2 regions of the Labrys monachus genome follow, and region 2 is predicted to be linked to the other one. Evidence: riboswitches for the same ligand, from Rfam matches in the RefSeq annotation. Region 2 holds a riboswitch; the other holds the start of a gene.
What was found. Region 2 has a riboswitch for S-adenosylmethionine ahead of J3R73_RS14880 (O-succinylhomoserine sulfhydrylase). Riboswitches for the same ligand answer to the same signal wherever they lie in the genome.
Positions count from the first base shown of each region.

Region 1: another riboswitch for S-adenosylmethionine. It lies ahead of J3R73_RS05960 (homoserine O-succinyltransferase); the one in region 2 lies ahead of J3R73_RS14880 (O-succinylhomoserine sulfhydrylase).

Region 1 is NZ_JAUSVK010000001.1:1,355,212-1,362,532, forward strand. It holds gene J3R73_RS05935 (sugar ABC transporter substrate-binding protein) at 1-553, opposite strand, end outside; gene J3R73_RS05940 (aldo/keto reductase) at 757-1,791, shown strand; gene J3R73_RS05945 (fasciclin domain-containing protein) at 2,320-2,892, shown strand; gene J3R73_RS05950 (LysR family transcriptional regulator) at 3,267-4,163, shown strand; gene J3R73_RS05955 (SDR family oxidoreductase) at 4,148-4,882, opposite strand; SAM-I-IV-variant riboswitch at 5,220-5,324, shown strand; partial or broken gene J3R73_RS05960 (homoserine O-succinyltransferase) at 5,364-6,275, shown strand; gene J3R73_RS05965 (cytochrome b) at 6,329-6,898, opposite strand; gene J3R73_RS05970 (LysR substrate-binding domain-containing protein) at 7,099-7,321, opposite strand, start outside.
Region 2 is NZ_JAUSVK010000001.1:3,280,940-3,288,260, reverse strand. It holds gene J3R73_RS14900 (peptidyl-prolyl cis-trans isomerase) at 1-1,084, opposite strand, end outside; gene tpiA (triose-phosphate isomerase) at 1,313-2,074, shown strand; gene J3R73_RS14890 (GNAT family N-acetyltransferase) at 2,097-2,564, shown strand; gene J3R73_RS14885 (2'-deoxycytidine 5'-triphosphate deaminase) at 2,650-3,735, opposite strand; SAM riboswitch at 4,088-4,168, shown strand; gene J3R73_RS14880 (O-succinylhomoserine sulfhydrylase) at 4,202-5,407, shown strand; gene uraH (hydroxyisourate hydrolase) at 5,594-5,941, shown strand; gene xdhA (xanthine dehydrogenase small subunit) at 5,941-7,321, shown strand, end outside.

The sequences.
Region 1 (7,321 bases), 1.9 Mb from region 2:
CGCTCTTCGGGATCTGCGCCAGCCATTTCAGCGCGACATTGTAGCCGGCGGTGTAGAGCGGCTGGCCGACATAGGACAGGCGCTTGTTGGGGCTGCCCGTGGGCACGTCGGCATTGAAGGCGATGACGGGAATGCCGGCCGCGGTGGCCATCGCCGTCGCTTGGTCGAAGGCCTTGGGGTCGACGAGGCAGACCGCGATGCCGTCCGCCTTCTGGGCGATGGCGGTCTGCATGGCGTTGACCATCTCGGACACGACGTTCTTCTGCGATCCCGTCCACTGATAGGTACAGCCGAAGGCGGCGCAGGCGTCCTTGATGCCGTAGATCGTCGGCGTGAAGAACTGGTCCAGCGTGACGTGGCACACGAAGAAGAATTTGTAATTCTTCTTCGGCAGGCCGCCGGCGGTGGTGTCGGCCAGGGCCTTGCCCGAGCCCAGCCCGCCGGCGAGGCCGGCTGCGCCGGCGCCGAGCGCCGCCGCCGTCATGAACGCCTTGCGCCGGTTCATGCCGCCGGCGATCGCCGGCATCTCAGCGTTGTCCCTGATGTCGTCCATGCTGTCCTCCCTCGCAAATTTCTTATGGACCGGGCTCGCGCCGACCCTCGGCGCCTCGACATCGCCACCCGGAAATCACCTGCCGATGTCATCCTGTTATATTGTTATATGACAAATTTTGTGTCAAACGTTTTTCGAAAGCCGCGGCGCCGACGCCGAACCGGACGGGCCGCGGTACGGGATGGAACGGCAAAGGAGCGGACATGCCAGACATCGAATTCAGGGCGGTGACGGACAGCCTGAAGGTGACCACCATGGGGCTCGGGGGCACCGGCCTCGGCAACATGTATCGCGCCGTCGATCCGGGCGATGCGATCGCGACGGTCTCGGCCGCCTACGACCGGGGCATCCGCTATTTCGACACCGCCCCGGTCTACGGCTTCGGACTGAGCGAGACCCGGCTCGGGCAGGCGATCAAGGCGCTCCCCCGCAAGGACATCGTGATCTCCTCCAAGGTCGGCTACGATCTCGTGCCGATCCCTGCCGGCGAGCTGAAGCCCGCGCTGTGGGACGACCCGCCGGCGATGCGCGCCGATTTCGACTATTCCCGCGATGCCGTGATGCGCTCGCTGGAAGGCACGCTGAGGCGCCTCGACACCGACTATGTCGACATGGTCGCCATCCACGATCCCGACGAGGCGATCCATTTCGGCCCCGGCGAGGATCCCTATGCCCGCAGCCGCTTCAGGGAGGCGATGGACGGCGCCTATCCGGCTCTTGACGATTTGCGCTCGCAGGGCGTGATCAAGGCGATCGGCGTCGGCATCAACCAGTGGCAGATGCTGTCGGACTTCGTGGTCGCCGGCCGCTTCGACTATTTCCTGCTCGCCGGGCGCTACACGCTGCTCGAGCAGGAGCCGCTGGAAACGCTGCTGCCGCTGTGCGAGCAGCGCGGCACCAGGCTGGTGATCGGCGGGCCCTACAATTCCGGTATCCTGGCGACCGGCGCCGTGGCGGGCGCCACCTTCAACACGCGCCTCGCGCCGGAACCGGTGCTGGCGCGCGTGCGCCGCATCGAGGAGGCCTGCGCCCGGCACAACGTGCCGCTCCCCGCCGCCGCCCTGCAGTTCCCTCTCGGCCACCCCATTGCGGTCAGCGTCATTCCCGGCGCCCGCTCGGTGGCCGAACTCGACCAGAACTTGGCTTATCTCAGGCACGCCATTCCCGCCGCGCTGTGGTCGGACCTGAAGGAAGAGGGGCTGATCGACCCGAAGGCCCCGGTGCCGGCGGGCGGTTGAGAAACGGCTGCGCCCGCCGCTTCGATTCTGTTCGTCCCCTACGCGCCCGAAGCCGGAATGAACGGCGTCGGGCGCGCTTGCTTGCCCGCCCGAACTTCCTTTCCTCGCCGAAAGAACCGGCGCCCGCCTGCAGCCATTCTTGTTCCGACACCGGTATGAGCATCAAGATTCATAGCGGCACGGCAGCGGCGCCCTCCGGCATGTCGCGCCTCGCGACGGCCGGCAGACGGCCCGACCGAAGGGAAATATCGCGCCGATGAAATGCCCGTGGGCAAGATCACGGCTACGTTCGCGGCGCTGCGTCGGATCAATCTCGAAATGAAAATTTCAATATCGGACCCCATTTTCAAATCAATTCGGCTGTATAGTCTCGGGCTATCACCATATCTTTCCGTAAATTAGAAGATATTCAGAATAAACGCCGCGTGGGATAAGCATATGTGATCCATGGATTCGTTTTCCCCGTATCGGGGTCGTAGCTGATTGATGCGGCGATCGATGCCTGCATCCTCACCAGGGAAACGAAACATGATCCGCAAATCCGTTCTGACCATGCTGGCCGTCGTCGGCGTTTCCGCCCTTGGCTCGGTCGCGACGCTGTCCGGCGCGTCGGCCGAGATGTCCGTCCGCGTGGGCGGCGCGCCGATGTACGCGTCCAGGACCATCATCGAGAATGCGGTCAATTCGAAGGACCACACCACGCTGGTCGCGGCCGTCAAGGCGGCGGGTCTCGTCGACACGCTCGAAGGTCCCGGGCCCTTCACCGTCTTCGCGCCCACCAACAAGGCCTTCGCCAAACTGCCTGCCGGCACCGTCGATACGCTGCTGAAGCCGGAAAACAAGGCGACGCTGACCGCCGTGCTGACCTATCACGTGGTTGCCGGGAAGATGTCGGGGGCCGACCTCATGGCGGCCGTGAAGGCGGGAGGCGGCAAGGCCACGCTCAAGACCGTCGAGGGTGGATCGCTCACCGTCGAGAAGAAGCACGGCAAGCTGGAACTGATCGACGCCAAGGGCGATCATGCGATCATCACCGTCGCGGACGTCCACCAGAGCAACGGCGTCATCCACGTGATCGACACCGTCCTCCTGCCGCAGTAGCGCCGGCTTCGGCGATGAAGGGCGCGCCGTCGACGGCGCGCCGACACGCGGCCGAAGACGCGTCAGGGCTGGGTTGGCCCGGGGGCCGTCGGCCGGAAACGGGCACGATTTGCCGGCTATTTTTCTGCGGCGGTGAGCGCGATCTCCATTTCCGGAAAAACGCCGAGAGGGTCGCATGCCGGCGGCCGGAAGGCATCTGTTCGAAATTCCGCACCGTCAGGCGGCGACCTTCCTGCGCCATGCGGCGGATATGAGGTCGGAGCTCAAGCAGACCTCATTCAAACATGGTTCCCAGCAGGCCGCGAGAACTGTCGGATACGGCGAAACACGGCTGTGCTAGAATTTCCCGACATCGTCTTCTTGCGGGGCAAAGCGTGCAATTTCGCCAACTCAAGACATTCACCGCAGTTGCAGCGACCCTCAACTTCACGCGCGCCGCGGAACAGGTCCATCTTTCCCAATCGAGTGTGACGGAACAGATTCAGGCTCTGGAGGCCGATCTTGGTGTGAAGCTCTTCAACCGCTCGCACAAGGGGCTGACGCTCACGCCGGCGGGCGAGCGCCTGCTCGGCTATGCGGGCGAACTGATCAACCTTGCTGACGAAGTCTATGCCGCCGTTGCGAGTACCTCCGCTACCCTGTCGGGAAAGCTCGTCATCGGCGGCCTTGAAACGCTTTGCTCAACCCGATTGCCGGAATTGGTCGCCGAGTTCAGCCGCCGATATCCTGCCGTCGAGATAACGCTGAAAACGGCAGACAGTGGCGGGCTGCGCAATGGAATCAGAAATGGCGATCTCGATGTGAGCTTCTTCTTCGGTGAAGCGTCGGCAGCGGCAGGTGTTCGAAGCGAAGCCGTGGTCGAAGAGGAGCTTTTGATCATCGTGCCGCCAAACCATCGGTTGGCCGGGCGGGAGTCGATCAAGCCTGAGGACCTCGTCGACGAGGCCTTTCTGGTCACCCCGCCCGGTTGCATCTACCGGAAGATGTTCGACGAGGTTTTCGCGGCGACGCTGCCAGGACGTCCGAAGCGCGCCGGCGAATTTGCAAGCATCGGTTCGATACGAGGCCTTGTCGAGGCAGGTCTCGGTTGCGCCCTGGTTCCTCGATTGGCTCTCGCTGCGCAGCCCGCCCATATCGGCGTTCCCTTGTCGGGGTCGAGCCTGACAGCGCCGATCACGATGATGTGGCGGCAGCGGCGTGTTCAATCCCCGGCGACGGACGCATTCCTCTCCACCGCCAGGGAACACCTCCGCCGTCAGACCAGACGTTGACCGCCGTCGACGTGGACCACCGTCCCGGAGATGAAGCCATTGCGCATGACCGATTCAAGGGCCTGCGCGATGTCGCGCGCCTGTCCGATCCGGCCGACCGGGAGGCGCCTGGCCATGGCTTCGAGTGCGGCGGTCTTCCCTTCGCCGGCGACCGAGTCCCAGATCGGCGTATCGACCCATCCGGGTGAAATGGCGTTCACACGTATGGGTGCGAGCTCGACGGCAAGCGCGTAGACGAGCGATTCGATCGCGCCATTGACGGCGGCCACGACCGACCCTTTTGGCGCAGGGCGATAGGCGGCGATCCCAGACGTTAAGGTGATCGATCCGGCGGCGGCAAGGCGCGGAGCGCCATGCTTGGCCAGCAGAAGTGGCGCGACCACCTTGGAATCGATAGCTCGGCGCGCCGTCGCAACGTTCATGTCGGCCAGCGGCACGTAGACACCACTCACGTCGGCGGCGGTCGAGACGATGTGGTGCAACGTGCCGACCGATCCGAACAGGCGCTCGACATCTTCTTCGTTCGTGGCGTCTGCCGTAACCGCTTGCAGGCTCGGTGCATTGCCGAGCTTTTCGCGGGCCTGAGCAAGTCGTTCCGGCGATCTACCGACAATCGTGACTGCGATACCCGCTGCGAGCAGTCTTTCGGCAAGGGCAAATCCCATGCCGGAGCTGCCGCCGACGACAAGAACATGCTCGCCAGCTTTCCCCTTTGACAATGACGGTCTCCTTCATCCTGCCGTCGGAGCACAAAAGAGCCGCTCCGACGGCAGGAGGCCTATCAGGCGACGAATATCTGAGGGAAACGGGAAGATACGATTATGTCGATCGGAGAATCCGATGACGATTTTCGGAACGAGCGCCATCGCCACGGCGTCGAGGGCGAGGTCTGGCGAGCCGATATGGAGCCGGCGGCAAATCGCATCGGGATGGCCGACGGCCGGCCGACGCCATAGCTGCCCGGTATCGGTTCCTCCCCCGGAAAGCAGCCCTGCGGCTTTCGCGCTCCGCTGCGATGTCGTCGGTTGCAAACTCGAACGGAACCGCCTAGAAAACGCCCGACATCAAGAGTTGGGCAACGCCCGACGCCAACCTGCTTCCCGAGCAAGGTGGCGCTCCCGCAAGGAGGATGTGGCCGAACCGGCAACGAAACGGGTCTCGCCACTGTCGGTCCCGCCCGCGAACCGCTGGACAGAACCGATGCCGATCAAGATTCCGGACAACCTGCCCGCCCGCTCCATCCTCGACGCGGAAGGGGTGATGGTGATGCGCGAGACGGATGCGGTGCGCCAGGACATCAGGCCGCTGCGCATCGGCCTGCTGAACCTGATGCCCGACAAGGTCAGGACCGAGACACAGTTCGCCAGGCTCCTCGGTGCCTCGCCGCTTCAGGTGGAGCTGACGCTGGTCAAGATCACCAGCCATGTCCCGCGCCATACGTCCAGCGATCACATCATCTCGTTCTATCGCAGCTGGGAGGACGTCCGGGACGAGCGCTTCGACGGCTTCATCATCACCGGCGCGCCTGTGGAGACAATGCCGTTCGAGGGGGTGACCTATTGGGACGAGCTGCGCCGCATCTTCGACTGGACGCAGACCCATGTGCACGGGTGTTTCAACGTCTGCTGGGGCGCCCAGGCCGCCGTCCATCACTTCCACGGCATGGCCAAGCACCCGCTGCCCCGCAAGATGTTCGGCGTGCATCGCCACCGTGTGCTGGAGCCGGCGTCGGCCTATCTGCGCGGTTTCTCCGACGATTTCTCGATTCCGGTCTCGCGCTGGACGGAGGTTCGGCGCGAGGAGATCCCCGCGGCAAGCGGGATGAAGGTCCTGATGGATTCGGACGAGGCGGGTCTGTGCCTGCTTCACGACCCGGCGCACCGGTCGCTCCATATGTTCAACCATGTCGAATACGACACGAATTCGCTCGCCGACGAGTATTTCCGTGATCTCGCCGCGGGCAAGCCCATCGGCCTTCCGCACGGCTATTTCCCGCAGGACGATCCCGGTCGGCCGCCGCTGAACCAATGGCGCAGCCACGCCCATCTGCTGTTCGGCAACTGGATCAACGAGCTCTACCAGACGACGCCCTTCGACCTCGCCGGCATCGGAAGCGCGAACGGCGCGCGCGGTCCCGCCCGCCCGGCCGCGGGACCCGATCTGTCCTACATGCCCGGCACCATCCGCCCGAGCACCCTGTCCTTCAGCACGTAATGATGCCCCAGCGCCGCCGCGGCATGGAGGGCGGCGATGCCGATGATCGTCCATGCCGTGTAGTCGTGCAGCGTGCCGATGAGGTGGCGCAGGCTCGGGTCGATGTCGATGAGGCGCGGCACCGAGAACAGCCCGAAGAAGGCGAAGGGCTCGTTCTGGGCCCAGCGGAACAGGAAGCCGAGGGCGACCTGTCCCACCAGCAGCACATAGAGCAGCAGGTGGATCGCCTTGGAGGCGAGGTGCTGGAGGCCGGTCGCCGCCGGCGGCAGGTCGTCCGCACGGGCGAGACGCCAGACGATGCGCAGGAGGATCACGGCGGCGAGCAGCAGGCCCATGGAGATATGGAGCGATTGCAGGCCCTTGCGCAGCCAGGTTCCGCGTTCCAGCTCGTCCCAGATCAGCGCGCTCCCGAAGAGGCAGACGACGAGGATCGCCGTCAGCCAATGCAGCAGGATCGTCACGCCGTCATAGCGGGAAGCCGCCGGCTGCATGGCGGAAGGGGCGGTGGTCTGGTCAATCATGACGGGGAAATCCGGAAAGAGGAGGACGGACGGCAAACACGCCGGGCCCGCATTCTATTCGGGCCCGCCAGTGTCACGGCGCCGAGGGTACAAGCCGCAGCATTATGAGGAATGTGTGGACGTTTTGTGGACGGCGCGCGGAATGCCTGCGGCCCGCCTCGTCGCGCCATGCCTCGTCGCGCCATGCCGCCCGGCGCCGATCAGGGGCGGGCAGGCTCATGCCCGGCGGCGAGGCCGGGAGATTTTCGCACGGCGCGGGCCTCCTCGATCGCCCAGGCGCGGAAGGCTTGCACGGACGGGTCGTCGAGGCGCGCCTCGTGGATGAGAAGGTAATATTCGCCCGCGCTCGCGATGTCGGCGGCGAGGGGAACGACGAGGCCGCGCATGCCCTCTTCATGGGCCAGGATGATATCCGGCACGAGG
Region 2 (7,321 bases):
TCACCTTGAGGATGACATTGGTCAGCGCGCCCTGGATCGGCGCGGAGGTGGCGCCTTCCTTCAGCGAAAAGGCGGCATCGGCGATCTTCGGATCGCTGATCTGGGTCTTCGCGAGGGTTCCCAGGTCGACGTCCTCGGGCTTGAGCTTGCGTTCGGTCACCAGCGCATCGAAGGTGGTCTGGCCGGAGCCGATGCGGTCCGATGCGGCTTTCGCCTCGGCCGGCGTCGGGAAGCTGATCTGCTCGATCGCCCGGGTTTCCGGCTTGCTGTAGCTTGCAATCCGGCTGTCATAGGCCGCCTTGAGGTCGGCGTCGGTGACATTCGCCTGCTTCGCCAGGTCCGCCGGCGTGACGAGGAGATAGGTCAGCCCCCGCAATTCCGGCGTCCGGAACGATCCCTTGTTCTCGTCGTAATAGCTCTGCAGGGCCTTTTGGTCGGGCTGGCCGACATCGCCCACCGAGCTCTGCGGCAGAACGAAATAGGAGATGTTGCGCTTCTCCTGGCTGTAGCGCGCGACGGCCTGCTGCAGCGCCACGGGCACGGGGCCGCCTTCGGCGAAGGCCTGGTCGAGCTGTCCGCGCACATAGACCTGGCGCTGGCGGTTGAAGAATCCCTGCTCGCTCAGGCCGTTCTCCTGCAGCAATTGCCGGAAGGCGACGGGATCGAACACCGGCGGTTGTCCCGGCGTCCGGCTGACCTGGAAGTTGGGATCGTTGACGACGGCCTGCACGGTCTTCTGCTGGTCGAGCCCGAGACCGTATTTCACCGTCCGGTTGTCGAGCGTCGCATCGGCGAGGAGAGCGTTCAGCACCTGCTTGTCGAGCCCGAAGGCGCGCGCGATCTCTGGGGTGATGCCCTTGCCGGTCTGCCGCGTGATCGCGGCGGTGCGCTGGCGATAGGCTTCCATATAGGCTTCCGACGAGATCTCGGTGTTGCCGACGGAAGCGACGTTGGACGAACCGCCGCCGCGGAAAACGTCCTCGATCCCCCAGAGGGCGAAACTGCCGATCAGGAGGGCCATGACCACGCCGGTGACGACCTTGGCGGGGCCTTTGGACATTGTCGTGCGAAGTGAGCTCAGCATAGGCGGTTCGTTCTGTTCCGTGGAGCCCGGCCGGCGCGGATGGCCCCGGGGCGAAAAGGGGCGCATCATAGGGATGGGGATGAAGCGCCGCAATGGCGAGTCTACGAGTTTCCTGCCGGGGCGGATCGGGGGCTCGGGGCGATCGCGGTGGGCAGCGCGACGGCATTGATCCTTGCCGATGCCGGACGAGGTTGCTAATCACGCGAAAACAACAAGAGGATGATCGCGATGACGGCAATTCGGCCCCGCCCGCTGGTTGCGGGAAACTGGAAGATGAACGGCCTCGTGCTGGGGGTGAACGAGTTCGACGCCATCGCCACCGGTGTCGCGGCCCGCGAGGTCGGTCGCGCCGAGGTCCTGATCTGCCCGCCTTTCACGCTCATCTCCCGCTTTGCGGCCGCGGCGGCCGGCCAGCACATCAAGATCGGCGCGCAGGACTGTCATCCCAAATCCTCGGGCGCCCATACCGGGGACGTCTCGGCGGAGATGGTGAAGGACGCCGGCGCGAGCTACGTCATCGTCGGCCATTCCGAGCGGCGGGTCTGCTACGGGGAGTCGGATGCGCTCGTGCGGTCCAAGGCGGAAGCGGCGCGCCGCGCCGGGCTGGTCGCCATCATCTGCATCGGCGAGACGCAGGCCGAACGCGAGGCCGGCAGGACGATCGATGTCGTCGGCACCCAGCTTGCCGGCTCTCTGCCGGCCGGTGCCACCGGCGCCAACACCGTGATCGCCTATGAGCCGGTATGGGCGATCGGCACGGGCCTGACGCCGACGGTCGACGACGTCAAGGTGGTGCACGACTTCATCCGCTCGCGCCTGGTCGAGGCCCTTGAGGGCGAAGGCCATGAGTTGCGCATTCTCTATGGCGGTTCCGTCAAGCCGTCCAATGCGGCCGAACTGATGGCGGTCGACAATGTCGACGGCGCGTTGGTGGGCGGCGCCTCGCTCAAGGCGACGGATTTTCTCGGGATCGCCGCAGCCTATCGCTGAGGCCGTGCAGACAATGGGCACAATGGGCATCGCTGTCCGCAGGGTGGAGGGGGCGGAGGATCTCGGCTTCATGCTGGGCCTCGGCGCCCGTCTGGCCGCGGGGATCCGGACGGCTGGCCATACGGCCGCGGAGATCGGCGCGTTCCAGGACGAATATTCGGCCGCCAATCTCCGGGATCCGCCTCCCGAGGCTCTGACGGTCATCGCGGTCGACGGCGAGGGCGCGAAGCTCGGCTTCCTGCACGCTTTGCCGGGCCATGACGGCATCACCGGCGAGGCCAATGGCTATGTCGCCCTGCTCGCCGTCGTGGACGCGGCCGAGGGCCGGGGGGTGGCGCAGGCCTTGCTGCGGTCCGCTGAGGAATGGGCGCGGGAGAACGGCTACCGGTCGCTCTCGCTCGACGTGTTCTCGAGCAACGGCCGCGCGCTCCACTTTTACGAGAAGAGCGGCTTCGCCGCTGAAAGCGTCCGCATGGTGAAGCCGCTCTAGAAAGGATGGCGCGCCGGCCGCCGATCGGCACGGCCCGCTCAGGGAACGGGAAGGTCCGGCGAGTCCTGTCCGCCGACCCTTGGGCTCACGTCCTGAAATGCTTGGAGAGCTTCAGCGCCTGGCCCTGATAATTCGAGCTGAGGCCGGCGCCGTAGAGGACGGAGGGGCGCTCCTGCATCCGCTCATAGATCAGCCGCCCGACGATCTGGCCGTCCTCGATGATGAAGGGCACTTCGCGCGAACGCACCTCCAGCACCGCCCGCGCCGCCTCCAGCCCGTCCGGCGAATAGCCGAAGCCGGGGTCGAAGAAGCCGGCATAATGGACGCGGAATTCGCCGACCAGCGGGTCGAAGGGCACCATCTCGGCGGCGAAGTCCGGCGGAACATGCACGGCTTCCTTCGATGCGAGGATATAGAATTCGTCGGGATCGAGGATCATCTCGTTCTTGCCGCGATGGCGGATGGGCTCCCAGAAATCGAGCAGGTCGAAGGCGGCGCGCCTGTCGATGTCGACCACGGCGGTATGGCGCTTGGCGCGATAGCCGACGATGCCGTCCTCGATGCCCGAGAGATCGACGGACACGGCGACTCCGCCGGCGATGTCCGGGTCGGGCGTCGACACGAGGTGCATGCGGCGCTGCAATTCGCGCAACTCGGCGTCGGCGATATGCGCGTCGCCGCGGCGGAAGCGGATCTGCGACAGGCGCGAGCCGGTGCGCACCAGCACGGGGAAGGTGCGCGGGCCGATCTCGGCATAGAGCGGGCCGTCATAGCCCGCCTCGACCTGGTCGAAGGCGCGGGCATGGTCGGTGATCACCCGGGTGAAGACGTCCAGGCGCCCGGTCGAGCTCTTCGGATTGGTCGACGCCAGCAGGCCGTCCGGCATGGCGATGCTCTCGATGAGCGGCGCGATATAGACGCAGCCCGTCTCCAGGACGGCCCCCTCGGTCAGGTCGATCTCATGCAAGGCGAGGTCGGCGATGCGCTCGGCGACGGTGTTGCGCGGGCCCGGCAGGAAGCTCGCGCGCATGCGATAGGCCTTGGTGCCCAGCCGCAGGTCGAGGCTCGCGGGCTGGATCTGGTCGTCGGCGAGCGGACGGTCCATGCGGATCGCCCCCTTCTCGACGAGCGCGGAAATCGCCTGGTAGGGCAGGATGCCGGAAGAGTGCATGGAAGCTGCCTGTCGAGAAATCATATGTCCGTTCCGCCCTGCGGGAGCGCGATGATGTTGGTTCCGGATCTTCACCGTTTCCCGGTGACCGGCCTCCGGCGAAATCCACGTTGCGACGGCCGCCCCGGGCGGCATGCAGGGCCGTGCGGACGAAGAGGCGCCGCCCGAACGGCATCGAGGCTCCCCGCGGGCTTTCCCGGAAAGTCCTCCCGCCGCGACGCCTCGTATCGGCCCTTCCCGTCGAGGGAACGGCGACACGCGGTGCATCGTCCTGCCCGGTCCTGCGAACCTTGACTCACAACGCTCTAGACGAAACCTTCCGTTGACGCCATGGATGCTTGGGGCTAATCACAGGCTTCGTCGTGGTGAATTTGGGCCGGCCGGCTTGCAGCCACGTAAAACAACTTGCTAAAGGGGCCGTGGGGAAGAGCGTTCGCGCTCGACTGCGGCTACAGGAATGCCGCAAATGAACGATCCCTCATCGAAGTCCGCATCCCCCCGCAACTGGCGCCCTGCAACGCGCCTGGTCCATGCGGGCACATCCCGCTCGCAGTTCGGGGAGACGTCCGAGGCGCTGTTCCTCACGCAGGGCTTCGTCTACGACACGGCCGAGGCGGCCGAGGCCCGGTTCAAGGGCGACGAAGCGGGCTTCATCTACAGCCGCTTCTCCAATCCCACCGTCGCCATGTTCGAGCGGCGCATGGCCGAGCTGGAGGGTGCCGAGGCCGCCCGAGCCACCGCCTCCGGCATGGCCGCCGTCACCGCGGCGCTGGTCGGGCAGGTCAAGGCCGGGGATCACATCGTTGCGGCGAAGGCTCTCTTCGGGTCCTGTCGCTATGTGATCGAAGAGCTGCTGCCGCGCTTCGGCGTCGCTTCGACGCTGGTCGACGGCACGGATCTCGACCAGTGGCGTGCGGCCGTGCGGCCGGAGACCAAGGTCTTCTTTCTCGAGAGCCCGACCAATCCGACCCTCGAAATCCTCGATATCGCGGCGATCGCTGCCATTGCCAGGGATGCCGGTGCCTCCCTCGTCGTCGACAACGTCTTCGCCACGCCGATGCTGCAGAGCCCGCTGGAACTGGGCGCCACCTGCGTCGTCTATTCCGCCACCAAGCATATAGACGGGCAGGGCAGGTGCCTGGCCGGCGTGATCCTCGCCTCCGAGAAGTTCATCGCCGACCACATCCAGACCTATCTGCGCCAGACCGGGCCTTCCATCTCCCCGTTCAACGCTTGGGTGATGCTGAAGGGCATCGAGACCCTGCCGCTGCGGGTGGAAAAGCAGGTCGCCAATGCCGCGCGGGTCGCCGATGTCCTGGCGGCGCACAAGGCGGTCGAGCGCGTGATCTACCCCTTCCGGGACGACCATCCGCAGGCGGCGCTCGCCCGCCGCCAGATGAAGGCCGGCGGCACGCTGGTGACCTTCGAGGTGGCCGGCGGCAAGCAGGGTGCGTTCCGGGTCGCGAACGCGCTCAGGGTGACCCGGATCTCCAACAATCTCGGCGACGCCAAGAGCCTGGTGACCCATCCCTCGACCACGACGCATCAGCGCTTCGACGAGGACCAGCGCCTCGGCATGGGCATTCGCCAGGGCATGCTGCGCTTCTCCGCCGGAATCGAGGATGCCGACGACCTCGTCGAGGATTTCCTCCAGGCGCTCGATCAGGCTTGAGGAGCAGCGGATCGGGGGAGGCCCCCCTCCGGACGGCCGGGGCGGCCCACCGATCGGCATCTTTGCTTCGAGTAACGGCCGGCCGGCGGGCCAAATCTGCAAGCGTCGGACGAATATTCTGCCGCCTCCTCTTTTCGCCGCCGCCAAAAGAGGCAAATATGACGTTGCTCCGATTTGAGGCGTTCGATGGCAGGCCGTTTGACGACACATGTCCTGGACACCAGCGCCGGCAGGCCCGCCGCCGGCCTGAAGCTGACCTTGCGCCGCCTCGCCGACGGCGCGGTGCTCGCCGAATGCGTCACCAATGCGGACGGTCGGGTCGACCGGCCGCTTCTCGCGGACGATGATTTCGCCGCGGGCAGCTACGAGATCGTCTTCGAAGCGGGCGACTATTTTCGGGCCAATGGCGTCGTGCTGCCGGAGCCCGCCTTTCTCGACGCCATACCGATCCGCTTCGGGCTGGCCGAGCCGACGCATTATCACGTGCCTCTGCTGGTCTCGCCCTATGGCTACTCAACCTATCGAGGCAGCTGATGCGCCAGTCGATTCGCTATCTGCGCAAGGGCGTCATCGAAACCGTCGAAGGGCTCGATCCCAAGGAGACCCTGCTCGATCACCTGCGCCTGACCAAGCGCGCCGTCGGGACCAAGGAAGGCTGCAACGAAGGCGATTGCGGCGCCTGCACGGTGGTGCTCGGCCGGATGCGCGACGGAGCGCTGCATTATGAGCCCGTCAACGCCTGCATCACGCTGACCGGCATGGTCGACGGCTGCGAACTCGTCGCCGTCGAGGATCTGGCCGAGGGCGACGCTCTGCATCCGGTCCAGCAGGCCATGGTCGACCACCACGGCTCGCAATGCGGCTTCTGCACGCCGGGCATCGTGATGTCGCTGTTCTCGCTCTACCAGGAGGGGACGCGCCCGGTCTCGCGGCAGACCGTGACCGACCAGCTCGCCGGCAATCTGTGCCGCTGCACCGGCTACCGGCCGATCATCGATGCTGCGATGTCCGTCTGCGCCGGGCTGGCGACGGACGCGTTCGCCCGGGAGAAGGCCGGGACGGTGCGCTCGCTCGCGGTCCTCCATGACGGCGTCGACGTCTTCGTCGGCGATGAGCAGCGCTTCTTTGCGGCACCCGCCTCGGTGGATTCGCTCGCCCGACTCTATCTGCGCCATCCCGACGCGACGCTGGTGGGCGGCGCCACGGATGTCGGCCTGTGGATCACCAAGCAATTGCGCGACCTCCGGAAAATCATCTGGCTCGGCCGCGTGGAAAAGCTCGATCGCCTGTCCGTCAATGCCGAGGGCATTTCGATGGGAGCCGCGGTGACGCATGCCCGGGCGCTGGACGTGCTTGCCGGCGTCGACCCCGATCTCGGCGAGCTGATGCGCCGCTTCGGCTCCACGCAGGTGCGGGCGTCCGGGACGGTCGGCGGCAACATCGCCAACGGCTCCCCAATCGGCGACCTCGCGCCCGCTTTGATCGCGCTCGGCGCCAAGCTCTATCTGCGCCGCGGTGACGACGGCCGGTCCCTGCCTCTGGAGGACTTCTTCGTCGCCTATGGCAAGCAGGATCGGCTTGCCGGCGAATTCGTCGTCGGGCTCGCCCTGGCGAGGTTGCGGCCGGACGAGGCCTTCCGCTGCTACAAGATCTCCAAGCGCTTCGACGAGGACATCTCGGCGGTGATGGGCGCGTTCAAGTTCACGCTGGAGGACGGCCGCATCGCCGGCGCCCGCGTGGCGTTCGGCGGCATGGCGGCGACGCCGAGGCGCGGCAAGCAGACCGAGGCGGCGCTCGCCGGCATCGATCTCGACGACAGTTCGACCTGGCCGAAGGCGCTCGATGCGCTCGGCCGGGATTTCCAGCCGATCGCCGACATGCGCGCCTCCGCCGAATATCGCCAGGAGGTGGCGC